One region of the Microbacterium sp. ZOR0019 genome, then DNA from elsewhere that is predicted to be linked to it. Evidence: riboswitches for the same ligand, from Rfam matches in the RefSeq annotation. Region 1 holds a riboswitch; the other holds the start of a gene.
What was found. Region 1 has a riboswitch for thiamine pyrophosphate ahead of thiM (hydroxyethylthiazole kinase). Riboswitches for the same ligand answer to the same signal wherever they lie in the genome.

Region 1 (15,530 bases):
CGCGCTCATCCTCGGGATCATCGTCGGGGCGGCCCGCGTCTCACCCGTGCCCATCGCGCGTGGTGTCGGCACGGTGTACGTGAACCTGATCCGCAACACCCCGCTGACCCTCGTCTTCTTCTTCTTCATCTTCGGCTACCCGCAGCTCGGGCTGCCGAAGCTCAGCACCACGGTGCTGGGCATCCTGGCCATCGGCATCTACACGGCCACCTACGTGGCGGAGGTGCTGCGCGCCGGTATCAACACCGTCCCCGTCGGCCAGGCGGAGGCGGCCAGGGCGATCGGCCTCCCGTTCGGACAGGTGATGACTCTGGTCGTCCTCCCGCAGGCGTTCCGCTCGGTCGTGCCACCCATGATGAGCGTCTTCATCGCGCTTCTGAAGAACACCACCGTCGCGGCGGGCTTCTCGATCCTCGAGCTCGGAGCCGTCCGCTCCTACCTCAGCGAACGCGGAGAGAACGCGCTTTCGGTGCTGCTCTGGGTGGCCGTCATCTTCGTCGCGCTCGTCCTGCTCCTCAGCTGGCTGCAACGGTATCTCGAGAACAAGTGGAGGATCGCGCGATGACTTCCGTCCTGTACGACGTCCCGGGCCCCAAGGCGATCCTGCGCAACCGTCTGATCGGTGTCGCCACCGTCGTCGTGGTGCTCGCCTTGCTCGGTTTCATCGGCTACCGCTTCTCCGTGAGCGGACAGTTCGACGCGTCCCGGTGGTACGTCTTCACCTTCAGCGCCGTCTGGGAGCAGATCTTCGGTGCACTCGGCCGAACTCTCGCGGCGTTCGGGCTCGCAGCGATCCTCGCCATCGCGCTGGGGTTCGTGCTCGCCATCGGTCGGATGTCCGATCATGCCTGGGTGCGTGTCCCCGTGACGGCGATCACCGAGATCTTCCGAGCCGTGCCGGTCCTCGTCTTCATGATGCTGCTCTACTACGGTCTGCCCGTCGCCGGCGTCAAGATGGACCCGTACTGGGCCGTCGTCCTCGCGCTCATGGCGTACAACGGATCCGTCCTCGCCGAGGTGCTCCGCGCCGGCGTCGAATCCCTGCCCCGAGGGCAGAAAGAGGCCGGCTACGCGATCGGTCTGCGCAAGAGCGGCGTGATGCGTCTGATCCTGCTGCCGCAGGCGATCCGGGCGATGCTCCCCGTGATCGTGGCTCAGCTGGTCGTGACGATGAAGGACACCGCGCTCGGTTTCATCATCACGTACCCCGAACTCCTCTACTTCGCGAAGCAGCTCACGTCTCAGCAGGGACGCCCCGTGCTGCAGTCGGCGTTCGTCATCGGCGGCATCTACATCATCATGTGTCTGATCCTCTCCGGGATCGCCAAGTGGCTGGAGATCCGCACCCGGCGCTCGCCGCGGCTCAAGGGCTACACGCCCGATGCCGGCGGGGGAGACCCGCGCATCCATGATGGCTCCACCGTCACCGAGGTGATCGCGATGCAGCGCGGAGCGGGCAAGTTCGACGGGACGAATGCCGGCCCCGGTCCGTTCTGACCCGCACGGTGAGGCCACGAGCCCCCGGTAGACTCGACTCTCGTGTCAGAGTCTCCTGAAATCACCCCGGAAGCGGTCGAAGCCGCGGTCGCCGATGCCCTCGCGGCCATCGCCGCAGCCGCCGACACCGCCGAGCTGAAGGCGGCCCGCGCCGCACACGTCGCCGACGGATCGCCGCTCGCGGTCCTGAACGCCTCGATGCGACAGGTCGCCCCCGAGAACAAGGCCGCGTTCGGCAAGCTCGTGGGGCAGGGGCGCGGGCAGGTGACGAAGGCGCTCGCCGCCAAGGAGGCCGAGCTCGCCGAGGCGGAGGTCGCTGCGCGACTCGAAGCCGAGCGCATCGACATCACGGCTGTGCCTTCTCGCACCCGCGTCGGTGCCCGGCACCCGCTCACGCTCCTCCAGGACCAGGTCTGCGACATCTTCGTCGGCATGGGCTGGGAGATCGCGGAGGGACCGGAGCTCGAGCACGAGTGGTTCAACTTCGACGCCCTGAACTTCGACGTCGACCACCCCGCGCGCCAGGAGCAGGACACGTTCTACGTGGACCCGACATCGCGCCATCTCGTGATGCGCACCCACACGAGTCCCGTGCAGGTGCGCTCGATGCTCGACCGCGAGGTGCCGATCTACGTGCTGTGCCCCGGGCGGGTGTACCGGACCGATGAGTTCGACGCCACGCACCTGCCGGTGTTCACCCAGTTCGAGGGCCTCGTGATCGACAAGGGCATCACGATGGCCCACCTCAAGGGCACTCTCGATCACTTCGCGAAGCTGCTCTTCGGCCCCGAGGCCAAGACGCGTTTCCGCACCAACTACTTCCCCTTCACCGAGCCCTCCGCCGAGCTCGACCTGTGGCACCCGACCTTCAAGGGCGGCGCGCGCTGGATCGAGTGGGGCGGCTGCGGCATGGTCAACCCGAACGTGCTGCGCGCGGCCGGGATCGATCCGGAGGAGTACAGCGGCTTCGCGTTCGGCATGGGCATCGAGCGGGGCCTGATGTTCCGCAGTGACGTCCAGGACATGCGCGACATGGCCGAGGGTGATGTCCGATTCAGCGAGCAGTACGGGATGGTGGTGTGATGCGCGTCCCGCTTTCGTGGCTGCGTGAGTACGTCGATCTGGCAGCGGATGCCACGCCCGAGGACGTCCTCGGCGCGCTGGTGACCGTCGGCTTCGAAGAGGAGGACGTGCACCGCTTCGACATCACGGGTCCCGTGGTGGTCGGACAGGTCGTGTCGCTCGAGGCCGAGCCGCAGTCCAACGGCAAGACCATCAACTGGTGCCAGGTGGATGTGGGCGAGGCGAACGGCGGCATCCGCGGCATCGTCTGTGGTGCGCACAACTTCGTGGCCGGTGACAAGGTCGTCGTGACGCTGCCCGGTGCCGTGCTGCCCGGTCCGTTCCCGATCGCCGCACGGAAGACCTACGGTCATGTTTCCGACGGCATGATCGCGTCCGCGCGGGAGCTGGGCCTCGGCGACGAGCACAACGGCATCGTCGTGCTGTCCGATCTCGGCATCGATGCTCCTGTCGGTACCGACGCGATCGCGCTGCTCGGTCTCGACGACGTGGCAGTGGAGATCAACGTCACGCCTGACCGCGGATACGCGTTCTCGCTGCGCGGTGTGGCCCGCGAATACGCGCACGCCACCGGAGCGGACTTCCGCGATCCCGCCGAGCGTGACTTCGCCGAACTGCAGCCGGGCACCGGCCACACCACCGTGGTCGACGACACCGCGCCGGTCCGCGGCCGTGTCGGTGCGAGCGAGTTCGTGACCCGCGTCGTTCGGGGGGTCGACCCCTCGCGCCCGACTCCGCCGTGGATGGTCGCGCGGCTCAGCCTCGCGGGCATGCGTTCGCTGGGCGTGCTGATCGACATCACCAACTACGTGATGCTCGAACTCGGCCAGCCGCTGCACGGATACGACCTCGACAAGCTCACCGGCGGCATCACCGTGCGGCGCGCGACCCCGGGCGAGAAGATGACCACGCTCGATGGCGTCGAGCGCGCGCTGCACGTGGAAGACCTGCTCATCACCGACGAGTCGGGTCCGATCGGCCTCGCCGGTGTCATGGGCGGCGGCACGACGGAGATGAGCGACACCACCAGGAACGTGCTCATCGAGGCCGCGACCTTCGACCCGACGACCATCGCCCGCTCGGCACGCCGTCACAAGCTGCCCAGCGAGGCGTCCAAGCGCTTCGAGCGCGGCGTCGATCCGCTCATCCCCTTCGCGGCCGCGCGCCGGGCGGCCGACCTGATGGTCGAGCTCGCCGGTGGCACGCTCACCGAGGAAGGCGGCGCACTGTTCGCCGAGGTCTTCGTCGGCGAGATCGAGCTCCCGGCCGGATTCGTGCCGGGTCTGATCGGCGTCGACTACACCGACGACGAGATCACCGGGGCGCTGACCACCATCGGCGCTGACGTCACCGCTTCCGAGACAGGGTCCGGCTGGATCGTGATCCCGCCGACCTGGCGTCCCGACCTGACCGACAAGTGGACGCTCGCCGAGGAGGTCGCCCGCATCCACGGGCTCGACCGCATCCCCTCGGTGCTGCCGACGCCCCCGTCCGGTCGCGGGCTCACCGCGCATCAGCAGGGTCGCCGTCGCGTGGCCGATGCCCTGGCCGCCGCGGGGCTCGTCGAGACACCGTCGTTCCCGTTCACCACCGAGGTGCAGAACGACCTGCACGGTTCCGCGTCGGGGGAGCACCTGCCGAGCATCCGCCTGGCGAATCCGCTCGATGGTCAGGCGCCCTCCCTGCGTCGATCGCTCATCCCCGGTCTGCTGCAGACCGCGCACCGCAACATCTCGCGCGGGCTCACCGACCTCGCGATCTTCGAGACCGGTGTCGTGTTCCTGCCCGAGCCCGGTGTGGAGTACGGCACGGAGGATGTGCCGCCCCTGGGGGAGCGCCCGTCGGAAGAGACGCTGGCCGCGCTGAACGCCTCGATCCCGCCGCAGCACCGGTTCGTCTCGGCGCTGCTCACCGGCCACGTGTCACCGCGCCAGCCCGGTCGCCCGGCCGAACCCGCCGGTCTGGTCGAGGCGCTGGACGCCGTCCGTGTGATCGCCGCCGCCGCCGGAGTCGAGATCGACGTCGTGCAGGCCGAGCGCGCCGCACTCCACCCCGGCCGCACCGGATCCCTCCGGATCGCCGGGGAAGAGGTCGGTTACGTCGGCGAGCTGCACCCCGCCGTGGCGGAGGGCGCCGACCTCCCCGGCCGTGCGACCGTGTTCGAGCTGGACCTCGACCGCGTCCTGTCGCTCGCGGGCGGCCGTGTCGTGGCCGCGTCGCTGTCGACGTTCCCTGCTGCCACGCAGGACGTCTCGCTGACGCTGCCGGCCGAGGTGCCCGCCGCGGATGTGCAGGCGGCTCTCGCCGAGGGCGCCGGTGCGATGCTCGAGTCCGTGCGTCTCGTCGACGACTATCGCGGGGACGGGGTGCCGGAAGGCTCCAAGAGCCTGACGTTCGCCCTGCGGTTCCGTGCCGACGACCGCACCCTCACCGCTGCGGAGGCCACCGAGGCCAAGCTCGCGGGCGTCGCGGTGGCGGCCGAACGGTTCGGGGCGGCGCTGCGCGACTGAGCACGGCCTCGGGCGCGATCTGCTCTGAGCGGAAGCTCTTTCGCGGGTGGTCGATTCCTGCTGACATGAAGCCATGTCGAATGTGCTGATCCTCGGCGGTACGGGCTGGCTCTCGGGGCGGATCGCGCGTCGATGGGTCGATGCCGGTGCGGCAGTGACCTGTCTCGCCCGCGGAACACGACCTGCGCCCGAGGGTGCCGAGCTCGTGCGCGGAGACCGGGAGACTGCCGAGGCGTACGACGCACTCGCGCAGCGCGACTGGGACCATGTGGTCGACATCTCCTCGCAGGCGTCGCACGTCGCTCGTGCCGTCGACGCTCTCGGTGCGCGCACGGCACGGTGGACCTATGTGTCCTCGATGTCGGTGTACGCCGATGATGAGACGGTCGGGGCCGACGAATCAGCTCCCCGTCATCCGCCCGCCCGTCCCGGAGACGTCTACGAGTACGGGGCGCAGAAGGCCGCGGCCGAAGACGCCGTCTCGGCGCTCGGAGCGCGGGCCTTCATCGTGCGCCCCGGGCTCATCGTCGGGGACGGAGATCCGAGCGACAGGTTCGGATACTGGGCGGCGGCGTTCACGCGCGCCGGCGCGGAGCCGGTGCTGCTGCCACCGCTCGAGGGGAGAGCTGCGCAGGTGATCGATGTCGACGACCTGGCCGAGTTCATCGTCACGGCGACTCGGAGCGGCGTGGTGAACGCGATCGGTGACAGGCATTCGCTCTCCGACGTGCTGGAGGCGGTACGTTCGGCAGCAGGGCACACCGGTGACACGGTCGTCGCTGACGAGGACTGGCTCGTCGCTCGGGAGGTCGAGCACTGGGCCGGACCGCGGTCGCTTCCGCTGTGGCTGCCGCCGGAGATGACGGGATTCATGACGCGGTCCAACGCAGCGTTCCGTGCGTCGGGAGGATCGCTCCGCGCCCTCGCCGACACGATCGGGCGGGTCATCGTCGACGAGCGCGCCCGCGGCGTCGATCGGTCGCGACGTGCCGGACTCACCCGGGCGGAGGAACGCGCGCTCCTGGCCGATCGCTAGACTGCGAGCAGTGACACGGGGTGCCGCATCCGCGGCTGAGAACAGACCCGTCGAACCTGATCTAGTTCGTACTAGCGAAGGGATGTCGCGATGAGCGATCTTCTGCGTCCTGAATCCACCTCCGATCTCGTCGGCTCCGCCGCGGCGCTGTGGGAGGTGGTGCGTGAGGCTCCGCCCTTGACGCATTGCATCACCAACGCGGTCGTCACGGGGTTCACGGCCAACGTGCTGCTCGCCGCCGGTGCGGCACCCGCGATGGTCGACATCGTCGGCGAGGCCGAGCTGTTCGCCGGAGTCGCCTCCGGCCTCCTGATCAACCTCGGCACGCCCACGCCGGAGCAGCGGGCTGCGATCCTCGAAGCCGTCGCCGGCGCGACCGAGTCCGGGACACCGTGGGTGCTCGACCCGGTCGCGATCGGCACCCTGCCGATCCGCACGGCGCTGGCGCATGACCTGGCCAATCAGCGACCGACCGCGATCCGAGGCAACGCCTCCGAGATCCTCGCCCTCGCCGGCGTCAGCGCGGGTGGCCGAGGTGTCGACGCGACGGACAGCACGGATGCCGCTGCCGACGCGGCGGCTGCCCTGGCGACGAGGACGGGTGCCGTGGTCGCGGTCTCGGGGCCGGTCGATCTCCTCACCGACGGCGAGCGGATCCTGCGACTCGCGAACGGTCATGAGCTCCTGACCAGGGTCACCGGTGGCGGTTGTGCCCTCGGCGCGGTCATGGCCGCGCTCCTCGGCGCCGCCAGGGTGACGGGGCACGATGCGCTCACGGCGGTCGCCGCCGCGAGCCTCGGATACACGATCGCCGCCGAGCATGCCGCAACGACAGCGCGGGGTCCGGGCAGTTTCGCGGTCTCGCTGCTGGATGCACTCGCAGCGCTGCGCCCGGAAGACCTCGTCGCCGAGGCTCGCGTCGAGAGCGGTGCACGGTGACCGTCGATCTCTCGCTCTATCTCGTGACCGATCCCGAGCTCTGCGGTGATCGTGGTGTCGTCGAGACCGTCCGTCAGGCTGTGGAGGGTGGTGTGCGCGTCGTCCAGGTGCGGGACAAGACCGCGACGGAGGCCGAGATCGTCGAACAGCTGATCGCGGTGTCGCGGGTGATCGACGGACGGGCGCTCCTCGTCGTGAACGACCGGTTGGATGCTGCCGTCGCCGCCCGCGAACGGGGTGCGCGCGTCGACGGCGTGCATCTGGGGCAGGGCGATGCGTCCGTGCGGCGGGCGCGCGAGGTACTGGGACCCGATGCGCTGATCGGCCTCACGGCGAACAGTGCCGCGCACCTCGAGGCCGTGCTCGCCCTGCCGGTGGGGACGGTCGACTACCTGGGGGTCGGCGTGATCCGTCCCACCGCGACGAAACCGGATCACCCGGCGCCGCTCGGAGTCGACGGATTCCGTGACTTCGTCGCACGCAGTTCTCTCCCGTGCGTCGCGATCGGCGGTGTGGGGCTCGACGATGCCGAGGCACTGCGGGACGCCGGTGCAGCCGGCATCGCCGTGGTCTCGGCGCTGTGCGCGGCGGAAGACCCCGCGGCGACCGCCCGTGCTTTCCGGCGGCGGTGGCTCGCAGGTTCCGTTCCGCGTGTGCTGAGCATCGCCGGGAGCGACCCGTCCGGTGGCGCAGGGATCCAGGCCGACATCAAGTCGATCGCGGCCAACGGCGGATACGGCATGGCCGTGCTCACCGCGCTGACCGCGCAGAACACCCAGGGCGTGCGCGGCGTGCACGTGCCGCCGGCGGAGTTCCTCCGCGCCCAACTCGACGCGGTGTCGGATGACATCGTGATCGACGCGGTGAAGATCGGGATGCTCGCCGACGCCGAGGTCATCCGGACGGTCGCTGCCTGGCTCGACCGGGCCCGTCCGCCGATCGTCGTCCTCGATCCGGTGATGGTGGCGACTTCGGGGGATCGGCTCCTGGAGCCGGATGCGGAGCGGGAACTGCGGGATCTGCTCCGTCGCGCCACGCTCGTGACCCCGAACCTGGCCGAGCTCGCCGTGCTCTCGGGGCGCGACGTCGGGGACTGGTCGGAGGCGATCGCCGCTGCGGAAGACCTGTCGACGGATGTGGGGGTCGCCGTGCTGGTCAAGGGCGGACATCTCGCGGGGAACGACGCCCCGGATGCGCTGATCGACGCTCGTCACGGGCGACGTCAGGAGTACAGCGGGACGCGTATCGTCACCTCGAGCACCCACGGCACCGGCTGCTCGCTCTCCTCTGCCCTCGCCACGCTGTTGGCACGGGGTCTGGAGCCGGAGCAGGCGGTCCGCGCGGCGCGGAGCTGGCTGCGTGAATCGCTCCGTGCGGGGGAAGCACTGCGGGTGGGGCGCGGGCACGGCCCCATCAACCACTTCTCCGGACTGTGGGCGCGGGCGGACACGACGAGCGGAGTCGCTGCGTCGGAGGTCGCTGCCTCGGAGGTCGCTGCCGAGTGGTGGGAGCGCATCGCCGACATCCGCGCACAGATCGACGAGCTGCCGTTCATCCGTGCCCTTGCAGACGGCTCGCTGGAGCGCGAGCCCTTCCTCGCGTACCTCGCGCAGGATGCCCTGTACCTGCGCGAGTACGCCCGGGTGCTGTCGGAGGCGGCGCGACGAGCCCCGACGTCGGCTGAGCAGGCGTTCTGGGCGCACTCCGCCCACGGGTCCATCGTCGGCGAGCTCGAACTCCATGCGTCCTGGTTGACGCCGCAGCAGGGGGTGAGCGCTGCGACGTTCGCCGCGGAGCCGTCGGCTGCGACCACGGCCTACCTCGATCACCTCAGGTCGGTCGCATTCGGCGGGGACTACGCCGAGATCGTCGCAGCCGTCCTTCCCTGCTTCTGGCTCTACACCGACCTCGGCCGGCGCCTGCATGCCGGGGAGTTCGGCGAGTACGCGCGGGATCCGCAGCATCCCTTCGCCTCCTGGCTCGCGACATACGCCGACCCTGCGTTCGAGGAGGCGACCGAGACGGCGATCCTCTACGCGTCCGGAGCAGCCGCACGGGCGGACGCCGCGACCCGCGCGAGGATGAGCCGCGTGTTCGAGGTCTCGAGCGCGCACGAGCTGGCCTTCTTCGCCGCACCGATGGAGTTCTCGCCCGCCGGATGACGGCCCGGATTTGCGGTGGCCGCCGGGGCCGCGCTACTGTCGCGACATGCCTTCGGCCGCCACCGCTTCTCCGACGCTCGCTCCGAGCGTCATCGCTGTGCGCCGACGCCGCGGCCGCCGACTGTAGGCGACCCCGCCCTCCTGCCTGCCCCCTTTCGGCGGTGAGTGCCGGTGTCGCCGCCTCCGGCCCCGCCCCTCGGTCCTCCTTTCGAGGAAGACCCGACCGTTAAGGTAGAAGCATGACGTATTCCGTCGCCGTCTCCGGCGCATCCGGCTACGCAGGCGGCGAGATCCTACGCCTCCTGGCAGACCATCCCGACATGGAGATCCGCACCGTCACGGCGCATTCGAACGCCGGGCAACCCCTCGTCGATCACCAGCCGCACCTGCGCTCCCTGGCGCACCTCACGCTGCAGGAGACCACACCGGACATCCTGTCCGGCCACGACATCGTCTTCCTGGCGCTCCCGCACGGGCAGTCCGGTCAGTACACCGACGCGTTGGGCGACGCCCCGCTCGTGATCGACGCCGGAGCCGACCATCGGCTCACGTCGGCCGCGGCCTGGGACGCGTTCTACGGCGGTGCGTTCCATGAGGCGTGGACCTACGGCGTGCCGGAGCTCCTGGTCGACGGCGTGAAGCAGCGCGAGCACCTCCGGGGTGCGACGCGCATCGCCGCTCCCGGCTGCAACGCCTCCACCGTGAGCCTCAGCCTCGCCCCGGGAGTGGCCGCCGGGGTCATCGACGCCTCCGACATCGTCTCGGTGCTGGCGGTCGGCCTGTCCGGTGCGGGGAAGAGCCTCAAGACGAATCTCCTGGCGAGCGAGATCCTCGGATCCGCGAACCCGTATGCCGTCGGTGGAACCCACCGGCACATTCCCGAGATCCGTCAGGCGCTCGCCGCAGCCTCCGGCGCAGACCCCGACGGCATCCGGATCTCCTTCACCCCGGTGCTGGTCCCGATGTCGCGCGGCATCCTCGCCACCTCGACGGCGCCGATCGCGTCCGGCGCTACGGATGCGCAGATCCGGGACGCCTGGCAGAGCGCGTACGGGGAGGAGACCTTCGTGCAGCTGCTCCCGGAAGGACGATTCCCGCGGACCGCCGACGTGCTCGGCGCGAACACCGCACTGATCGGTCTCGCGATCGACCGTTCCGCCAACCGCGTCACCGTGGTCACCGCCGTCGACAACCTCGTCAAGGGCACCGCCGGCGCTGCCATCCAATCCATGAACATCGCGCTGGGACTGCCCGAGGCCCGCGCCCTCTCACTGAACGGAGTCGCGCCGTGAGCGTCACCGCCCCCGCAGGATTCGAAGCGGCCGGTGTCGCCGCAGGACTCAAGTCGACAGGCAAGCCGGACGTGGCCGTCGTCGTCAACCGGGGACCGCGCAAGGTCGGCGCCGCCGTCTTCACCGGCAACCGTGCCAAGGCGAATCCGATCATCTGGTCGCAGCAGGCCGTGGCCGATCGCGTCGTCGAAGCCGTCGTGCTCAACTCCGGAGGGGCGAACTGCTTCACCGGCTCCTTCGGCTTCCAGACGACGCACCAGACCGCGGAGAAGGCAGCCGAACTCCTCGGGGTCAGCGCCGGCGACGTGCTGATCTGCTCCACGGGGCTCATCGGCACCGGAGACGAGACCTTTCGGGCGAGGGTGCTCGCCGGCACGGAGCAGGCGATCGCCGAGCTCAGCGCAGACGGCGGGGACGACGCCGCTCACGCGATCATGACCACGGACACGGTCGCGAAGACGGCGGTGATCAGCCGCGACGGCTGGACCATCGGCGGCATGGCCAAGGGGGCCGGGATGCTCGCGCCCGGACTCGCCACGATGCTCGTGGTGATCACGACCGATGCCGTCCTCGAACCGCTGCAGGCCGACGAGGCTCTGCGCCGCGCGACCGGGAAGACGTTCGACCGGCTCGATTCGGACGGGTGCATGTCGACCAACGATCAGGTCACGCTTCTCGCCAACGGTGCCTCGGAGGTCGCCCCGGACCTCGACGACTTCGCCGCCGCCCTCAGGGAACTGTGTCAGGAACTCGCGGTCAAGCTGCAGGGTGACGCGGAAGGCGCGAGCCACGACATCACGATCGAGGTCCGGCAGGCGGTGTCCGAGCAGGACGCGGTCGAGGTCGGCCGGTCCGTGGCACGCAACAACCTCTTCAAGGCGGCGATCTTCGGCAACGACCCGAACTGGGGACGTGTGCTCGCCGCGATCGGCACCACGAACGCGCAGTTCGATCCCTATGACGTCGACGTCTGGATGAACGGCGTCCGCGTGTGCACCGAAGGCGGTCCCGACCGTCCGCGGGAAGAGGTCGACCTCACCCCGCGCGCCACCCACGTCGTGATCGATCTGAAGTCGGGCGAGGCCGCGGCCACGGTGCTCACCAACGACCTCACGCACGATTACGTGCACGAGAACAGCGCGTACGCCTCATGACCGACATCCAGGACACGCCGGCCGAGGTCGCCGCGCAGAAGGCCACGACCCTCATCGAGTCCCTCCCGTGGCTGAAGAAGTTCCGCGATCAGATCGTCGTCATCAAGTACGGCGGCAACGCGATGGTCTCGGAAGAGCTGCAGGACGCCTTCGCGCAGGACATCGCGTATCTCCGGTACGTCGGCGTGCTGCCGGTCGTCGTCCACGGCGGCGGTCCGCAGATCTCGAACATGCTGCAGCGCCTCGAGATCCCGAGTGAGTTCAAGGGCGGCTACCGCGTCACCAACACCGAGGCGATCAGCGTCGTGCGCATGGTGCTCACCGGTCAGGTGAACCCGCAGCTCGTGTCCAAGATCAACTCCCATGGGCCGATCGCCACCGGGCTCAGCGGTGAGGACGCCGGTCTCTTCGGCGGACGCCGTCGCGGCGTCGTGATCGACGGAGAAGAGGTCGATCTCGGACGCGTCGGCGATGTCGTCGAAGTCGACCCGACCCCGGTGCACGACCACCTCGTGGCCGGGCGCATCCCCGTGGTCTCGAGCATCGCGCCCGACCTCGACCACCCCGGTCAGTCGCTGAACGTCAACGCGGATGCGGCGGCGGCGGCGCTGGCGGTTGCTCTGAACGCCCGCAAGCTCGTGATCCTCACCGACGTGCCCGGACTCTACGCCGATTGGCCGAACCGCGACTCGCTCGTCTCGCGCCTCACATCGGAGGCCCTCATCGACATGCTTCCGACGCTCGAGTCCGGGATGATCCCGAAGATGCGCGCGTGTCTCGACGCGGTCGAGGGCGGCGTCGATGCCGCGGCGATCATCGACGGACGGGTGCCGCATTCGGTGCTCGTCGAACTCTTCACCAGCAAAGGAATCGGGACCGAAGTGGTTCTGGGAAGGAATGAGGTGACGGCATGACCGTCTGGCAGGACGATGCGGCACGCGATCTCGTGCTCAACGCGGGGGAGCGGCTCGCGCTGCTGGTCCGCGGCGAGGGTTCGTACCTGTGGGATGCCGACGGCCGACGCCACCTCGATTTCCTCGCGGGAATCGCGGTGACCTCCCTCGGGCATGCGCACCCGGCCTTCGTGGAGGCGGTGTCGGCCCAGGCGGCGACGCTCGCCCACGTGTCGAACTACTTCGCCACTCCGCCCCAGCTCGCCCTCGCCGCACGTCTCAAGCGCCTCGCCGGTGCCGGGATCGACGGACGCGTGTTCTTCTCGAACTCCGGTGCGGAAGCGAACGAAGCCGCGTTCAAGCTCGCCCGTCTGCACGGCGGCGTCGAACGGCCGCGCATCCTCGCGCTCGAGAACGGCTTCCACGGACGCACCATGGGCTCCCTCGCCCTGACCGCGAAGACCTCGATGCGCGCGCCCTTCGAGCCGATGCCGGGTGGTGTCGAGCACATTCCGGCCACGATCGAGGCGCTGCAGACGGCGATGGATGATCGGGTGGCCGCCGTCATCGTCGAGCCCATCCAGGGCGAGGCCGGTGTGGTGGAGCTGCCGGAGGGCTACCTCGCCGCTGCACGCTCGCTGACCCTCGCGCACGGCGCGCTGCTGATCGTCGACGAGATCCAGACCGGTGCCGGCCGCACGGGTGCATGGTTCGGGTTCAGTCACGAGGGCATCACGCCCGACGCGATCACCCTGGCCAAGGGCATCGGTGGTGGCTTCCCGATCGGTGCACTGGTCACCTACGGCTCCGCCAGCGCGCTCTTCACGCCGGGGTCCCACGGCTCCACCTTCGGGGGGAACCCGCTCGCGACCGCGGTCGCCGACGCGGTGCTCGCCGAGATCGAGAGTGCCGGGCTGGTCGAGAACGCCGCCCGCCGGGGCGCCGAGCTGCGTGAGTTCCTGCTCGGCATGGAGTCCCCGCTCGTCGACGGCGTGCGCGGACGAGGTCTGCTCATCGGTGCGGCGCTGTCCGCGCCGGTGGCCGGAGCCGTGGTCGCCGCCGCTCAGGAGCGCGGCCTCATCGTCAACGCCGCCAATCCGGAGACGGTCCGCATCGCGCCCGCCCTCACGATCGGTGACGCCGAGCTCGCGGAGTTCCGTGAGTTGTTCACCGCTGCCCTCGCCGACGTACAGGCTTCCCTCTCCGGAAAGGTATCCGCATGACCCGCCACCTGCTGCGTGACGACGACCTGACGCCCACCGAGCAGGCCGAGATCCTCGACCTCGCCCTCGAACTGAAGAAGGACCGCTGGGCGGACAAGAGTCTCGCGGGGCCGCAGACCGTCGCGGTGATCTTCGACAAGTCCTCGACGCGCACCCGGGTGTCGTTCGCGGTGGGCATCGCCGATCTCGGTGGTTCGCCGCTCATCATCTCCACCGCGAGCAGTCAGCTCGGGGGCAAGGAGACACCGTCCGACACCGCACGCGTGCTGGAGCGCCAGGTCGCCGCGATCGTCTGGCGCACCTACGCGCAGTCCGGACTCGAGGAGATGGCCGCCGGCACGCGCGTGCCGGTGATCAATGCGCTCTCCGACGATTTCCACCCCTGCCAGCTGCTCGCTGATCTGCTGACGATTCGTGAGCACAAGGGCGAGTTGAAGGGTCTCACGCTCACGTTCTTCGGTGATGGGCAGAGCAACATGGCGCACTCCTACGCCCTCGCCGGCGTGACGGCGGGGATGCACGTGCGCATCGCGTCGCCCGAGGACTATGCACCGCGCGCCGACGTCATCGAGGCAGCCGACCGCCGTGCGGCCGAGACCGGCGGATCGATCACGCTGTACACCGACGCGGTCGAGGCCGCCGCCGGGGCCGACGTGGTCGTGACCGACACCTGGGTCTCGATGGGCAAGGAGGAGGAGAAGATCGCGCGCATCCGTGACCTCGGCGGCTACAAGGTCACCCCCGAGACGATGACGCTCGCCGACCCGGAGGCGATCTTCATCCACTGCCTCCCGGCGGACCGCGGCTACGAGGTCGATTCCTCGGTCATCGACGGACCGCAGAGCGTCGTCTGGGATGAAGCAGAGAACCGGCTGCATGCGCAGAAGGCGCTTCTCGTGTGGCTGCTCGGCAAGAAGGACGCGTGATGACCGACTCGACGCATGAAGGCACCAACGAGGGGGCGCTCTGGGGCGCACGTTTCGCCACCGGGCCCTCGCCCGAGCTGGTCGAGCTCAGCCGTTCCACGCATTTCGACTGGATCCTCGCTCCGTACGACATCGCCGGGTCGCATGCCCATGCGACCGCGCTCGAGGCCGCGGGATACCTCGAACCCGACGAGGCACGACGGATGCACGAGGGGCTGGATGCCGTGGCTCGCCGTGTCGCAGACGGTTCCCTCCGCCCGGTGCCGACGGACGAGGATGTGCACGGTGCGCTCGAGCAGGCACTGATCGCCGAGCTGGGACCGGAGCTGGGCGGGCGTCTGCGCGCAGGTCGCAGCCGCAACGACCAGATCGCGACGCTCGTGCGCATGTATCTGATCGACCACGCCCGGGGCATCGCGCGAGACATCCTGCGCGTCGTCGACGCACTGGTCGCCCAGGCGGAGGCGCACCCGACGGCGATCCTCCCCGGGCGCACCCATCTGCAGCACGCACAGCCCGTCCTGCTCGCCCACCACCTGCAGGCGCACGGGTGGCCGCTGGTGCGGGAGCTGGAACGGCTCGTGGATTGGCGTCGCCGCGCCGGTGTCTCGCCCTACGGCGGGGGAGCGCTGGCGGGTTCCACGCTCGGTCTCGATCCTGTGCTCGTGGCGACGGAGCTGGGCCTCGACCGTCCGGCCGAGAACTCGCTCGACGGCACTGCCGCTCGTGACGTCGTCGCCGAATTCGCCTTCATCACGGCGATGACCGGTGTCGATCTCTCGCGCCTCTCCGAGGAGATCATCCTCTGGAACACC
Region 2 (15,530 bases), on a different contig from region 1:
ATCCGCGCATCCGGAGCCGGTCCTGCAGGTGGTACAGCGTCCAGTTCTTCGTATGGCCGTCCTTGAGGCGCCAGGCGAACACCGGGATGTCGCTGCCGTCGTTCCAGAGCTCGAAGGCCTCGAGCCCCGCGATCCCGGCCGACAGGTACTTCGCGACGTCCTGCGACTCCTGCTGCACGGCACGGTAGCCCTCGAACCCCAGCCGGAGGAACAGGTAGTACTGCAACAGCACCTGCGCCCCCGGACGCGAGAAGTTCAGCGCGAATGTGGGCATCTCGCCGCCGAGGTAACTGACCTTGAACACGAGATCCTCCGGCAGCCACTTCTCCTCGCGCCAGACCACCCATCCGAGACCCGGGTACACGAGACCGTACTTGTGGCCGGACGTACTGATCGAGTGCACGCGCTCGAGACGGAAATCCCACACGAGATCGGGTTGCAGGAACGGCGCGATCATCGCCCCGGAGGCACCGTCGACGTGGATGGGGATGTCGAGCCCGGTGTCCTTCTGGATCTCGTCGAGCGCCGCAGCGATCGCCGCCACCGGTTCGTACATCCCGGTATAGGTGACGCCCATGATCGCGACGACGCCGATCGTGTTCTCATCGACGTACGTCGCCAGGTCATGACCGTCGAGCGTCTTGTGCTCCTCGGAGATGGGGACGTAGCGCGGCTCGACGTCGAAGTAGTTGCAGAACTTCTCCCAGCACACCTGCACGGCGGACGACATCACCAGGTTCGGCGTCGACGTGTCCTTTCCCGCGGCACGTCGCGCCTGCTGCCAGCGACGCTTGAAGGCGAGGCCGCCCAGCATGCACGCCTCGGACGAACCGACCGTCGAGGTACCGATGGCACCCGAGGCGTCCGGCGCGTTCCAGAGGTTCGCCAGCATGTGCCAGCAGTTGTCCTCGATCGCCGCCGTCTGCGGGTACTCGTCCTTGTCGATCATGTTCTTGTCGAAAGACGAGGTGTACACCTGCTTGGCGTCGTCATCCATCCACGTGCTGACGAACGTCGCCAGGTTGAGGCGCGCATTGCCGTCGAGGATCGTCTCGTCCTCGACGATCTGCCTCGCCGTGGCAGGGAGCGAACCCTGGGGCGGGATCAGATGGCGCGGGGCGACCGACGCCTCCCCCGGGCGCGTGAACATCGGCTCGTAGTCGGAGGAGGGCGAACTGCTCATGCGAGAACCTTTCGGTGGAGGCGTCCTTGCGGCCTTGCCGCCCACCGTAGCGAGATCGCGCCGACGTATCGAGCGGTTCGCGACAGACCCTAGCTCCACACGAAGCGGAACGTCCCCACGACGACAGCAGCGGCGAGCGCGAGCGCCATGATCGCGATGCCGCCGATCAGCGCCACCGCATCTCTCGGGTGCAGCCGCGACGGACGCGACCAGGTGCGGGGGATGTCCGAGCCGAATCCGCGGGCTTCCATCGCGAGCGCCAGTTTGGAGCCGCGCCTCACGGCGAACACGAGCAGCACGAAGGCCATGGAAAAGAACCGTCGGAGCACGCCCCGGTCCCCCACACCGCGCGCACGACGAGCCAGGCTCATGGTGCGCCAGTCATCCAGGAACAGGCCCAGCATCCGCGTACCGGCGAGGATGCCCAGCACGAAGCGACTCGGGAGCTTGGCGACCTGGGCCAGCGCATCCGCGAGTTCGGTCGGGTCGGTGCCGCCGAAGAGCAGGATCGTGGGCAGCCCGAGCGCGACCACGCGCAGGCTCACCGCGATCGCGAGGGTGACGGAGTCCTCGCTGATCGTCGCGAACCCGAAGGTCCAATAGATCCGCCCGGCCGGTTCGGCGTAGAGCAGCATGCTCACGCCGGCGATCGGCGCGAAGATCATGATCGGGAGCAGCCTCCGCAGCACCGTCGGGAGACGCAGTCCGGTCAACGGCAGGCACAGCAGCTGCAGGACGATCGCGGCCAGCGCGCTCGTGATGTCGATGGACGCGAACAACGGCACCGACAGCAGCACGGCGAGCACCAGCTTCGTCACCGGGTTCACCCCGTCGAGCCATACCGGCCGTGCGGTCTCGATCACCGTCACGCTGCCGCCCCCAACTCGATGCGATGACCACCCAGATGTCGGACCACGGCATCGTCGTGCGTCACCGCGATGATCGACCGTCCACGCGTGATCTCCTCCTGCAGGAGCGCGACGAGGGAGATCCATCCACGCCGGTCCTGACCGAACGTCGGCTCGTCGAGCACGATCACTTCCGGTGCACCCGCCAACGCCGTCGCGACGGACAGCCGCCGCTTCTGCCCGCCGGAGAGCGTGAACGGGTTGGCCAACGCGAGTGGGGCGAGGCCGAGGCGCTCGAGGAGATCATCGACCACGGCGTCCGTCCTCGCACGGTCCCAGCCGAGCGCGCGCGGACCGACAGCGAGCTCGTCACGCAGCGTCTGGGTGAGGAACTGGTGCTCCGGCTCCTGGAAGACCATGCCGATGCGCGTGAGCAACTCGCGCGACGTCCACCGGATCGGGCGGGTGCCTTTGCGCCCCGCCAACTCGGGTGCCGACCGCACCTCTCCTGCCTCTTCGGGGATGAGTCCGGCGAGCGTGAGCGCAAGGGTCGATTTGCCCGCCCCGTTGGGCCCGGTGATCACGGTCGCGTTCGCCCGCGGTACGTGCAGGTCGAGTCCCGCCTGCACGACGACGCCCGCTTCCCTCGCAATCGCGAGCCCGGAGGCGGAGAGCGCATCGGCTGCCGTCACCCGCTCCAGCACGGGCAGGTCGATGCCCCGCTCGGGCACCCACACCCCCGCATCGGCGAGCACATCGCCGTGGACCGCGAACACGTGCTCGGGCGGTCCGTCCGCGAGCAGCCCGCCGTCGGCCGCCAGCACGATCACACGCGTCATCAGATCGACCCAGACCGGCGTGCGATGCTCGACGACGATCAGTGTCGCACCCGAGGAGACCACGGCCCGCTCGACGCTCGCCCGCACCTCGCGCACACCCTCGGGGTCGAGGTTCGCGGTCGGCTCGTCGAGCAGCAGCAGGCCCGGACGCATCGCGAGCACGCCGGCCAGCACCAGTCGCTGCTTCTGGCCGCCCGAGAGCGCCTTCGTGGGACGCTGCGGCGAGACGTCGAGGCCCACGGCGTCGAGAGCCTCCGCGACTCGGCCCGGGATCTCGGACGCCGCGACACCGAGATTCTCGCAGCCGAACGCCACATCATCGCCGACTTTCGACAGCACGATTCCGGCATCGGGGTCCTGGAGGACGAGCCCCACGCGACCGTGCCGCGATTCCGGGGACGCGCCGTCGATGCGCAGGTCACCGGTCCGCTCGCCCTCGTCATCGCCGCCCAGGACGCCGGCGAGACCGGCGAGCAGAGTCGACTTGCCCGCGCCCGATGCGCCGAGCAGCAGCACCCGCTCGCCCGGTTCGATCGTGAATGAGACGTCGGCGACGGCGGGGCGCTTTCGACCGGCGTACCGCCAGCCCCAGCCCGCAGCCTGCACGCGGGCCGGGGCGGCGAAGCTCACGCTCAGACCTCGCGCACGTGCTCTCGCCCGACGGCGAAGCGGTTGAGTGCGCCGGTGACGGCGAGTGCCCGCACGAGCAGCCAGCCGACCACGCCGGCGAGGATCGCGCCGGAGACGACGACGCTGACCAGATAGATCGTGTTGAACTCGACCGACTTCAGGATGTTCGGCGAGCTGCCGTAGAACAGCTCGAACACCCAAGCGGCGACCGCCGCTCCGATGCCGGCGAGCGCGGCGACCACGATCCCGAAACGACGATAGAAGAACAGCGCGAAGATGATCTCCGCTCCGAGGCCCTGCACGATGCCGGACAGCACGGTCGACACACCCCACACGTTTCCGATCAGCATCGACACGATCGCCGCGACCAGTTCGACGACCAGCGCGGCGCCCGGCTTGCGGATCACGAGGCCGCCGACGACGCCCCCGAGCAGCCAGATGCCGACGGCGATGCCGCCGAGACCCGGGGTCAGGGCATCGGCTGCACCGAACCAGGCGTATCCGATGGTGTTCCAGCCCCAGAACACGAGGCCGATCGCGACGCCGAGGACGGCGGCGACGACGATGTCGACGACGCGCCAGCGCCAGATCGACGTGGGGCGCAGACCGTTCGAGGCGGCGGATGCCTGCTTCGCGGATGCGGACGTGGACGTACTCATCTGAACTCCTCCCTGCGCTGGCATGACCCAGATCAGGTTCGACGGTCGAAGCGCGATTCGCTCCCTCTCAGCCCGGCTCGCCGGACTCCCGTGGTTGTGCTGATGATCTTACCCGGTGGCGACACCGGCGTGGCGACAGGGCTTCGCGCCACGGAACACGCCGGGGATTGGGTACCGTAAACGAGTGACCGCTTCAGATCCCGCCGACGAGGCGACGGGCGTCGTCAGCGACGACGGCTCGCGGACGGCCGCCCCCTCCGGGCCTGTGGACGAACTGGCGATCGCGTCGGACCCCGCCGCCCCCGCATCGGAGAGCGCCGCACCCTTCGCCGCCGATCGACTCTTCGCCGGCGACACGCCCCCGTCGGATCCCTCCGTCGTCTCCGCTGTCCCGGTCGACGCCGCCGCGATCGGCGCGCTGTTCACGGTCGACCGGACGCCCGCACGACGTCACGGCACGGCTTCGTCGGACGACCCCGCGTCGGCGTCCGATCCGGAGCCCGTGCTCGACCCGGAGCCCGTGCTCGACCCGGAGCCCGTGCTCGACCCGGAGCCCGTGCACGACCCGGAGCCGGCGCTCGACCCGGAGCCGGTGGATGGTCCCGCGACTCCGCCACTCACGAAGCCGCCCTTCCACCCCCGCCGACGCGGCGAGGGTGAGGAGGCACAGGAGCCCGATGAGGCCGAAGCGCTCGTCGACGGCGCGGCCGTGCAGTGGGCCGACGACAAGACGGGCGCGACCGCACTGACCTGGGTCGATGCCGCCGCCGTCGGTGCGCACACGGCCACGGCGACGTTCGAGCAGACCCCGGAAACCGAACAGAACGGCGGACTCCTCCGTGGGGCTCGCCTGCGGCCGGCCATCGCTCGTCCGGGAATCCTGGTGCCGCTCGTCGCGCTCACCGCGCTGGTCGCCGGCTATGCGGGCACGACGTTGCTCTGGCCGCTGCACGAGATTCCGCCGACGGCGCAGACCGTCGAGTTCGACACGGTTCCCGCTCCCGCCGCGACGATCACCTGGCCGAGTGAGGGCAGCGCGTCCGTCGGCATCGCCGGGCTCACCACCGCGGCGTCGATCACCGATCCGGTGAGCATCGCGAGCATCACCAAGGTCGTGAGCAGCTTGATGGTGCTCGACCGCATGCCCCTCGCCCTCGGCGAGCAGGGGCCGGAGTTCGGCTTCACCTACGGCGACAGCGTGGACTACTGGAACTACCGGCGCAGCGATCAGTCTGCACTGGATGTCCCCGTCGACGGCGTCCTCACCGAGTACCAGATGCTCCAGGGCACACTCCTCGGCTCGGCGAACAACTACATCGACCGGCTGGCCTCCGAGATCTGGGGCTCGGACCAGGAGTTCGCGGCCGCCGCCGAGGTGTGGCTGCGCGATCGTGCGCTCACCGACATCACGGTGGTCACCCCCTCCGGGTTCGACGAGCGCAATGTGGCGACCCCCGCGGCGCTGATCAAGCTCGGCGAGCTGGCCATGCAGAACCCCGTGTTCGCAGAGATCGTCGGCACCCGGTCGGTGGACCTCCCGGGTGCGGGCACGGTCGTCAACACCAACGGGATGCTCGCCGATCCGGGCGTCGTCGGCATCAAGACCGGCACGCTGGTCGGCTGGAACCTGCTGACGGCGAAAGACCTGACGATCGGGGACACCACGGTGCACCTGTTCGCGGCGGCGCTGAATCAGGCGGGCGACGACGAGCGCCTCGCTCTCACCCGTTCGCTGTTCGCCGAGACGGAGGCCGCCCTGGACGCACAGGAGGCAGCGGTCGCGAAGGGCACGGTCGTCGGACAGGTCACGACCGACTGGGGCGAGAAGGTCGACGTGGTCACCGAATCCGATGCCGATGTCGTGCTGTGGAACGGTGCTGTCGCCACTGCGACCACGGCCTTCGATCTCGGCGACAAGCGGGACGAGGACGCCACCGTGGGCACCTTGACCGCGGCCGGACCGCTCAACACCGTGACGGTTCCCCTGGTCCTGGCCGATGACGTCGAGGGGCCGAGCCCGTGGTGGCGCCTGACCCATCCCCTGGAACTGCTCGGGATCACGGACGACGGGTCCTGACACTTCGCCCGACCGAGTACAGCACGACGCCCCATCCCGCGTGAGCAGGATGGGGCGTCTGCGTGATGCCGCTCAGTCGCGAGAGGCGGAGCCGTCGGCCCCCTCCTCGAGAAGCGCCTGGGCAGCAGCCGTCTCGGCGGCAGGAACCTGCGCCCCCACCGACGCGCCGGCGACGGCCGCAGCCGCGTGCACGCTCTCCTCGTCCGCGTCACCGGTGACCACGACGGGCGTCGAGCCGGTGAGGGCCTCTTCGGCGTCGATGTCTGTGGCCGCCTGCTCGAACTGCGACTGGTACAGGCGCCAGTAGGCTCCCTGCGCGGCGATCAGCTCGTCGTGCGTGCCCTTCTCCACGATGTCACCGTGCTCCATCACGAGGATGAGGTCGGCATCGCGGATGGTGGACAGACGGTGCGCGATCACGAAGGACGTGCGTCCCTTGCGAAGGGCGGCCATCGCGTGCTGCAGCAACAGCTCGGTGCGGGTGTCGACGGCCGACGTGGCCTCATCGAGGATGAGGATCGACGGCTGTGCGACGAACGCGCGCGCGATGGTGATGAGCTGACGCTCGCCCGCGGAGACGTTCGCGGCATCCTCGTCGAGCACCGTGTCGTAGCCCTCGGGGAGGGCGTGGACGAAGCGGTCGACGTAGGTCGCCTTCGCCGCGGCGAGGACCTCGTCGTCGGTCGCGGTGGAGCGGCCGTAGCGGATGTTCTCGCGGATGCTCCCCGCGAACAGCCACGGATCCTGCAACACCATGCCGGTGCGCGACCGCAGCTCATCCCGGGTCACCTCGGCGATGTCCTGACCGTCGAGCATGATGCGTCCGCCGCTGAGCTCGTAGAAGCGCATGATCAGGTTGACCAGGGTCGTCTTCCCCGCACCGGTCGGCCCCACGATCGCGACGGTCTGCCCCGGCTCCACCCGGAACGACAGGTCTTTGATCAGCGGACGATCCGGCGTGTACGAGAATGCGACGTTCTCGAACTCGATGACGCCCTTGCCCTCGACGAGCTCCGGAGCATCGGCATCGTCCGCCTCCTGCTCGTCCGCGTCGAGGAGCTGGAACACGCGCTCCGCCGACGCCGTACCGGACTGGACCACCGCCGCCATGCCGCCGAGCTCGGAGAGCGGCTGCGTGAACTGCTGCGAGTACTGGATGAACGCCTGCACATCGCCGAGACGGAGCTGTCCGTTCGCGACCATCAGACCACCGAGCACCGCGATGCCCACGTAGCTGAGGTTTCCGACGAACATCATCGCCGGCATGATGACGCCGGACAGGAACTGCGCCTTGAAGCTGGCCTGGAACAGCTCTTCGTTCTCGGCCTGGAACTTGTCGAGCGCGTCTTTCTCGCGTCCGAAGACCTTCACCAGCGCGTGGCCGGAGAACGCCTCCTCGACGCGGGCGTTGAGCCGTCCGACCTTGCGCCACTGCGTGCCGAAGGCCTTCTGCGAGCGCGGACCGATGATGCCGAAGATCACACCCATCAGCGGCAGCGTGATGAGGGCGACGAGCGCGAGCTGCCAGGAGATCGAGAACATCATCACGAGCACGCCGATCACGGTGAGCACCGAGGTGAGCGCACCGGACAGCGATTGCTGCATCGTCTGGGTGATGTTGTCGATGTCGTTCGTGACGCGCGAGATCAGCTCACCGCGCTGCACCTTGTCGAAGTACGACAGGGGCAGACGGTTGATCTTCGCCTCGACCGCCTCGCGCAGACGCCACATGGTGCGCACCATGATCACGTTGATGACGTACCCCTGGATCCAGGTGAGGAACGCCGCGGCGACATAGATGGCGAGGACAGCGGCGATGACCAGGCGCAGCGCCCCGAAGTCGACACCCTGACCGACCGTGAAGTCACCCAGCGCACCGACCTGATTCGCGAAGTCGTCCTGACCCGCGCCTCGCAGCGCCTCGACCACGACGTCCTGCGATGTTCCCGCCGGGAACCCCGGGGAGTCGCCGTTCGGCTGCCCGAGTTGGATGGAGATGAACCCCTTGTAGACGAGGTTCGTCGCCTCGGCGAGCACCTTGGGCGCGGCGACCGTCAGCACGACGCCCAGCGCTCCCAGGATCGACACGAACACGAACCAGAGCGCCGAGGGCTTCAGCAACCCGATCATGCGCGCGAAGCTCGGCCCGAAGTTGTCGGCCTTGCCCGGCGCGACGCTGTCCCAGTCGCCGGAGTTCTGTCGGGCCTGCTCCGCGAGCTCGGCCTCGTACTTCTCCTCCGCGGTCAATTCGACCTCGGCCACGGGAGCCGTGGCCTTGCGGCGGCCACGCGTGGGCGTGCCCTGTTCCTTGTTCTGCTCGCTCATGCGTCCACCCCCAGCTGCGACTCGACGATCTCGCGGTAGGTCTCGCTCGTCTCGAGCAGTTCCGCGTGCGTGCCGACGCCCACCATCGTGCCGCCGTCGAGGACGACGATGCGGTCGGCGTCCGTGATGGTGGAGATGCGCTGCGCGACCACGATCTTCGTCACATGCGGGAGCTCCCTCCACAACGCCTGGCGGAGCCGGGCATCGGTGGTCAGATCGAGCGCCGAGAACGAGTCGTCGAAGACGAGGATCTGCGGCTGGTGCACGATCGCACGCGCGATCGCGAGACGCTGGCGCTGACCGCCCGAGACGTTCGTACCACCCTGCGCGATGCGCGAATCGAGTCCGTCCGGCATCTCCTCGACGAAGTCGCGACCCTGCGCGATGTCGAGCGCATGCCAGAGTTCTTCGTCGGTCGCATCTTCACGCCCGTAGCGAAGGTTCGACGCAACGGTTCCGGTGAAGAGGAAAGGACGCTGCGGCACCAGGCCGATGCTGTCCCACAGCGCTTCGACGTCGGCCTCGCGCACGTCCGTGCCGCCGACATGCACCGCCCCGCCCGAGACGTCGAAGAGACGCGGGATGAGCGACACGAGCGTCGTCTTGCCCGATCCGGTCGAACCGACGATCGCGACGGTCTCGCCCGGCTGCGCGGCGAAACTGATGCTGGTGAGCACCGGGGAATCGGCTCCCGGGTAGGTGAACTCGACGTCGTCGAACGCCAGGGATCCCGGTACCGGGAACTCGGTGACGCCGTTCTCGGGACGGATCAGCGTGGATTCGGAGTCGAGCACCTCGCCGATGCGCTCGGCCGAGACCGCAGCGCGCGGGATCATCATCGCCATGAAGCTCGCCATGATCACGCCGCCCATGATCTGGCCGATGTACTGCATGAAGGCGAACAGCGTGCCGACCTGCACCGTGCCGTTGTTCACCTCGATGCCGCCGAACCAGATGACCGAGACGACGGTGACGTTGAGGATGAGCATGAACAGGGGGAAGAGCAGCACGAACAACGAGCCGACCTTGCGACCGACGACCATGATGTCGGTGTTGGCCCCGCGGAAGCGCTCCTCTTCGATGCCCTCGCGCACGAACGCACGGACGACGCGGACACCGGTGAGCTGCTCCCGCATGATGCGGTTCACGTTGTCGAGCTTGCCCTGGTAGCTGCGGAACAGCGGGACCATGCGACCGATCACGAGTGCGGCGAGGATCAGCAGCAGCGGCACCGAGATCGCGATGAGCCAGCTGAGTGTCACCTCGGTACGCACGGCGAAGATGATGCCGCCGATCGCGAGCAGCGGCGCCGTGATGAGCATGGTCGCGCCCATCATCGCGAGCATCTGCACCTGCTGAACGTCGTTCGTGTTGCGCGTGATGAGCGAGCCGGCGCCGAACTGCGAGACCTCGCGCTCAGAGAAGCCACTGACCTTGCCGAACACGTCGGAACGAATGTCGCGGCCGGCGCCCATCGCGGCGCGCGCGGCGAAGTAGGTCGCGGTGACCGACGCGACGATCTGCCCGAACGAGACCGCGAGCATGAACAGGCCGGTACGCCAGATGTAGGCGGTGTCACCGCGGGCGACGCCGTTGTCGATGATGTCGGCGTTCAGACTCGGGAGGTAGAGGGTGCCTGCCACGCTGGCGAGCTGGAAGACCAGCACCGCGAGCAACAGCCACCGGTATCGAGAGAGATAGCGAAAGAGGATTTTTCCCAGCACAGGCGGACTTTCTAGGAAGTATGAAGCGGCGGGTTTCTCGGCAGACGGATGCCGACCGACAACCGGCCACAAGACAGAGTGCCACGATCCGCGGACATTCGTATCCCCCTGTGGACGGACCTTCGCTGACAGCGAACCGCTTTCCCGTGCGATCAGCGGGTCGGTCCGAGCTTGTATTTACGCACTGATACAACTTGTGATAGACATGCAGTACAAAGAGAACGGACTCCGCATGCCTGACCTTTTCACCTCCCCGCTCGCCTCCGCTCTGTGGCGCCTGGATGGCTGGCAGATGCTCGGCGCGCTCTTCACGATGCCGTGGGTCTCTCTGGTCGTCGCGGCGATCATCGCGTGCGGCATCTGCGTGTTCCCCGGAAGGCGCGCGCAGAGGGAGAGCCGGATGCGGCCCGGGGCGGCCACAGCCGGCGGCGTCGTCGCCCGCTACTCGCGAGAGCACCGCACGCTCGGTCTGACGGCGATCGGAGTGGTCGTCGTCTTCCTCGCCGAGAATCTGGTCTCCGGATACGTGCTCGATCTCAACGGCGTCATCTCCTGGTGGCGGTACGCGATGCCGGTGTTCACGGCGTCCGTCGGCATCGGACTCCTGCTCGCGATCGTCGCGACCCTCGGGAGCACGCCCCCGGAACGACCGGTCGCCGTTCCCCGCCGCACGTGGCTGACCTTCAGTCCGCGCGCAGGAACGGCGGGAGCCGCCCTCGCAGTGCTTGCTCTCACGGCGACCACGGTCCTGGCCGGTCTCGCTTCGTCGAACATCAACGGGGGTCCCTATGTCTTCCTCGAGATCGAGATCAACAACGAGCCGATCGACCCGCTCCGACCCTGGTTCTACGGCTGGGCGTACGGCATCCCCGTGCTGATCTGCACCGCGGTCCTCCTGGCAGTCATGGTGGCCGCGCTCCACGCGAGCGCCGTCCGCCCGTTCCTGCGCCCGGAGACGCTGGCCGCAGAGCAGCGGGAACGCCGCGATGTCGCGACGGCGATCACCCGGACGGCGACGTCGGCGCTCCTCCTCACCCTTGCGGGGGCGTGGCGGTTCATCGCCGATGCCGGATCGGTCGTCGGTCTGACCGTCCAGCGCGACGGCGGCTCGGACTCCTACACGGCATTCTGGCGATACGGCGAGATCGCAGGTGTCGGAGGCGGCCTGGCACCGTTGCTGGAGATCGCCGCCTTCGTGCTCCTCTTCCTGGTGATCGGGCAGCTGTACCCGCGCGATCACGGCGCGCGTACGGGCACCGAGGCCGAGAGCCCCGCCGACAGCGAGGCCGTGTGATGAGCCCGAATCCGAAGCTCTCGGCGGCAGATGAGACCAATCCTGCGCTCGACATCTACCGGCAGTTGCGCGGCCTCATCGTCTCGGGCCAGCTCGGTGCCGGCGAACGACTGCCGACCGTCCGCCAGACGGCGAGCGATCTGGGCGTCGCTCCCGGCACCGCCGCACGCGCCTACAAGATGCTCGAGGCGGACGGACTGGTGATTTCGCGCACCGCCGCCGGCACACGTGTCTCCGAGTCGGCTGGGGTCCTCCCGGCCTCGGTGATCCGCCGCCTCCGTGACCTGGTCGACGAGGCCGACCCCCTCGGCGCCGAGCTCGACGACATCGTCGATGTGCTGCGGACGATCTGGCAGTCGCGGACGACGCCAGAGGACGCCGGGGAGTAGCCCGATCCCGCTCCGGCCCGGCCCACCTGTCGGGGACTCCCTGCCCGCCTGTCGGGAGTTCCGGGCCGAACCGACTGGAAACGGCCGAAACCGTCCGACAAGCGGGCACACTCCCGGCGGGTGTGCACCGCACGCGGGCACACTCCCGGCGGCCCCGCACACCCCGGAGCGTCAGAACAGCGGCGGCCGGGGCACGTACGCCCGCGCCGGGGCACCCGCATCCGGGGCGAGCTCGGCCAGCGTCGGCGGGTCCCACTTCGGGTTGCGGTCCTTGTCGACGAGCTGCGCGCGGATGCCCTCGACGAGGTCCGGGTGCTCGTTGACGAACCACAGCACCCGCCGGTACTCGCCCTCGAGGGCAGCCCGCAAACCCGGGAGCTCGCGCGCTTCGCGCACGGCATCGAGCGTGACGGTGAGGCCGGTGGGGGCGAGGCCCGCCAAGAGCTCAGCCGTGGCGGCGGCCTCCGCGGTGCCCTGCGCCTGCAGGCGGTCGATGATCTCGCTCACGGTCGCGGCCGAGAACGCTTCGTCGACCCACGCCTTCGATGCGGGCAGCTGCGTGGGCTCCGGCGTCTCGTCGAAGAGCAGGACGATCTCGCTCGGGCCGGTCGGATCCGCACGGAACGCCAGGGCCTCCCGCAGCGCGTCCAGACGATCGGACGGCACGAAGTGGTCGGCGAACCCCAGGTAGACGGCATCCGCTCCGCTCATCGTCGCGCCGGTCAGTCCGAAATACTCCCCGAATCGGCCGGGCGCTCGTCCGAGCAGCCAGGTGCCGCCGACATCGGGCGTGAACCCGATCCGGGTCTCGGGCATCGCCAGCTTCGAGCGCTCCGTGACGATGCGGATCGCCGCATGACCAGCCAGGCCGATCCCTCCGCCCATCGTGATGCCGTCGGCGAACGCAACGACCGGCTTCGGATACTCCGCGATCATCGCGTTCAACGCATACTCCGCGCGGAAGAACTCGGCGGTGCGCTCGGACTCCCCGGCGACGATCTGCGCGTGCAGCGCACGCACGTCTCCGCCGGCGCACATGCCACGTTCCCCCGCCCCGTCGATCAGCACGATCTGCACGTCGGTGTCGTCGCGCCAGGCGTCGAGCGCCTCGGTGAGCGTCTCGATCATCCCCTCGTCGAGCGCGTTGATCGCCTCCGGTCGATTGAGGGTGAGCCGCCCGAGTGCTCCTTCGGTGCGGATGAGGACACGGGATGCAGCCTGGGATTCGGTCACGCGTGCCAGGTTACCGCTTCGCCGAGGGCGGAGAATCCGCGCGAAATGCGGGATCCGACAGGCTTTTCCGGCAGGATAGGGAGGAACTGTTCACTGCGACGAGAGGTCACGGATGCCTGAAGGACAGGTGCTGGAGTTCACGCACGTGACGAAGCGCTTCAATGAGGTGACCGCCGTCTCGGACTTCTCCGCGCGCGTCGAGCCCGGCGCCGTCACCGCCTTCCTCGGCCCGAACGGAGCCGGCAAGACCACCACCCTGCGAATCCTCCTCGGTCAGGTGCGCGCCACCTCCGGAACGGCCACGATCGGCGGGACGGCCTACGCGGAGCTCCGTCAGCCGCTGCGCACCATCGGTGCCGTCCTGGAAGAGACCGTCTATCGTCCTCGGCGCACCGCCGAACGTCAGCTGACGATCGCCGCCAAGGCGAACGGCATCCCGCTGGCCCGCGTCGGAGAGGTTCTGTCCCTCGTCGGCTTGGACTCCGAAGGCGACTCCCGGATCGGCGGCTTCTCGCTCGGCATGCGTCAGAGGCTGAGCGTCGCGCACGCCCTTCTCGGCGACCCGGGTGCGCTCGTCTTCGACGAGCCGGCCAACGGGCTCGACCCCGAGGGCATCCGCTGGATGCGCCTGCTGATGCGCCGCCTCGCCGACGAAGGACGCACGGTACTCGTGTCCTCGCACGTCCTCAGCGAGGTGGAGCAGGTCGCCGACAACGTCCTGGTCCTCTCGAAGGGCCGGTTGGTGCTGGCGAGCGGTATCGAGACGCTCGCCGACCCGCAAGGCGGCTCCGTCATCGTGGATGCCGCGGATCGTGGTGCGCTTCGTGTCGCGCTCGACGCGGCAGGATTCGACATCGAGGTCCTGCGCTCCGGCCTGACCGTGCGCGGCGGCGACGCCGGGACCGTCGGAGCTGTCGCCGCGGAGGCCGGAATCGCCCTGAGCACGCTCCTGCAGCGCGGCCCGACCCTGGAAGACGTCTTCATCGACCTCATGCGCGGCGGCCGACTCGCGCCCCGCGCAGACATGAACACGCCGCCGCTCGACGCGCCGGTGCTCGCCGCCGCGCCTGACGACGCCGATTCCGAGCGCGCGGAGCCCGACGCCGCTGCCACCGACGCCGCTGACGCCGACGCCGCTGCTACCGACACCGCTGACGCCGAGTCCACGGTCGCCATCCCGGTAGCCGCCGCCGCGGCCTGGGCCGCCGAGGCCGCCGCCGCACCCGCCGGTGAAGCCGTTGGCGATGACCTGGCCGCAGCGGCTTCGGCTTCGGCTTCGGCTTCGGCGACCGTCGACGAGGATTCGAACGACGGCATCTCCGAGCTGTTCACCCCCGAGGCGGACGACGAAACTCCGGTGGATGCCGCTCCCGTCGCTGCACCCGCATCCGAGGCGGACGAACCGCTCCCCCACGAAGATCACGAAGATCGTCACGGCGACGAGGACCACGGCGACACGAGCCGGGACGACGAGACCGACCAGGCCGAGGAGCCCCCGGCGCGGTCATTCGACGAGATCCTGTTCGGCGCGGCAGCTCCCGCCGCCTCCCCCGCGGCCACGGCTGACCCGGAATCGCCGCGGCACGACGTCGCCGAGGTCTTCACGACGAGTGACGACCCCGAGACGGACACTCCCGCACAGACCTCTGAGCACGACGGCACCGCCGCAGACGACACCGCCACAGACGACACCGCCACAGACGACACCGTCGCGGACGAGCAGATCGTCAGCACGGACGGCGCCGACGCCCACGACGACGACGCAGCGGAGGACGATGCCCCCGCCGGTGTCGAGATCTTCGCCGACCTCGACACCGCCGCGGACGTCGACGGCGGCGAGGACACTGCCGAGACCGAGGAGGACGCCGATCCGCGGTCGGCAGCCGTCAGCTCGATGCTCGCCGCGGCCGCACGCGCGTACTACGAGGACGAGCCGAAGGACTACCCGCTGGGGCAGGACGCCGAGGCCACCGACGATGCCCCCGTCCAGGACGGTGCCCACTGGAGCGTCGCCTCCACCGGCGTGATCGACACCGTTCCGCTGGCCGAGTCCGAGTCCGAGGAAACGAGCTTCGAGGAATCCGGCGACGCCGAGGCCCCGGACGGCCAGGATCACGACGGCGAGACCCACCACGGCGAGACCCACCACGGGTGACCCGCCCGCTCATGCAGCAGAACGCCCTCCCGGCCTGACGGCTGCGGAGGGCGTTCCCTGTCGTGGAGCGCGGATTCGCGCGTCGGTCGCCCTGTGCTCAGGCGGGCCGGGGGCGGATGACCGGTCGGCGGCTCCCCTTCGTCACGGGGGTCGGCGCCGTGGCGACGATCTCCT

Region 2: another riboswitch for thiamine pyrophosphate. It lies ahead of L978_RS05115 (ECF transporter S component); the one in region 1 lies ahead of thiM (hydroxyethylthiazole kinase).

What each region holds. Positions count from the first base shown of each region.
Region 1 is NZ_JRKC01000080.1:44,034-59,563, forward strand. Features, by position in the region: gene L978_RS16305 (amino acid ABC transporter permease) at 1-565, shown strand, start outside; gene L978_RS16310 (amino acid ABC transporter permease) at 562-1,497, shown strand; gene pheS (phenylalanine--tRNA ligase subunit alpha) at 1,540-2,580, shown strand; gene pheT (phenylalanine--tRNA ligase subunit beta) at 2,580-5,090, shown strand; gene L978_RS16325 (NAD-dependent epimerase/dehydratase family protein) at 5,164-6,126, shown strand; TPP riboswitch at 6,133-6,226, shown strand; gene thiM (hydroxyethylthiazole kinase) at 6,217-7,065, shown strand; gene L978_RS16335 (bifunctional hydroxymethylpyrimidine kinase/phosphomethylpyrimidine kinase) at 7,062-9,227, shown strand; gene argC (N-acetyl-gamma-glutamyl-phosphate reductase) at 9,467-10,519, shown strand; gene argJ (bifunctional glutamate N-acetyltransferase/amino-acid acetyltransferase ArgJ) at 10,516-11,673, shown strand; gene argB (acetylglutamate kinase) at 11,670-12,587, shown strand; gene L978_RS16355 (acetylornithine transaminase) at 12,584-13,789, shown strand; gene argF (ornithine carbamoyltransferase) at 13,786-14,715, shown strand; gene argH (argininosuccinate lyase) at 14,715-15,530, shown strand, end outside.
Region 2 is NZ_JRKC01000016.1:11,374-26,903, forward strand. Features, by position in the region: gene L978_RS05100 (glutamate decarboxylase) at 1-1,183, opposite strand, end outside; gene L978_RS05105 (energy-coupling factor transporter transmembrane component T family protein) at 1,273-2,052, opposite strand; gene L978_RS05110 (ABC transporter ATP-binding protein) at 2,049-3,506, opposite strand; gene L978_RS05115 (ECF transporter S component) at 3,503-4,159, opposite strand; TPP riboswitch at 4,150-4,261, opposite strand; gene L978_RS18285 (hypothetical protein) at 4,344-6,236, shown strand; gene L978_RS05125 (ABC transporter ATP-binding protein) at 6,309-8,561, opposite strand; gene L978_RS05130 (ABC transporter ATP-binding protein) at 8,558-10,285, opposite strand; gene L978_RS05135 (hypothetical protein) at 10,518-11,579, shown strand; gene L978_RS05140 (GntR family transcriptional regulator) at 11,579-11,968, shown strand; gene L978_RS05145 (enoyl-CoA hydratase/isomerase family protein) at 12,140-13,201, opposite strand; gene L978_RS18875 (ATP-binding cassette domain-containing protein) at 13,314-15,356, shown strand; gene L978_RS05155 (hypothetical protein) at 15,454-15,530, opposite strand, start outside.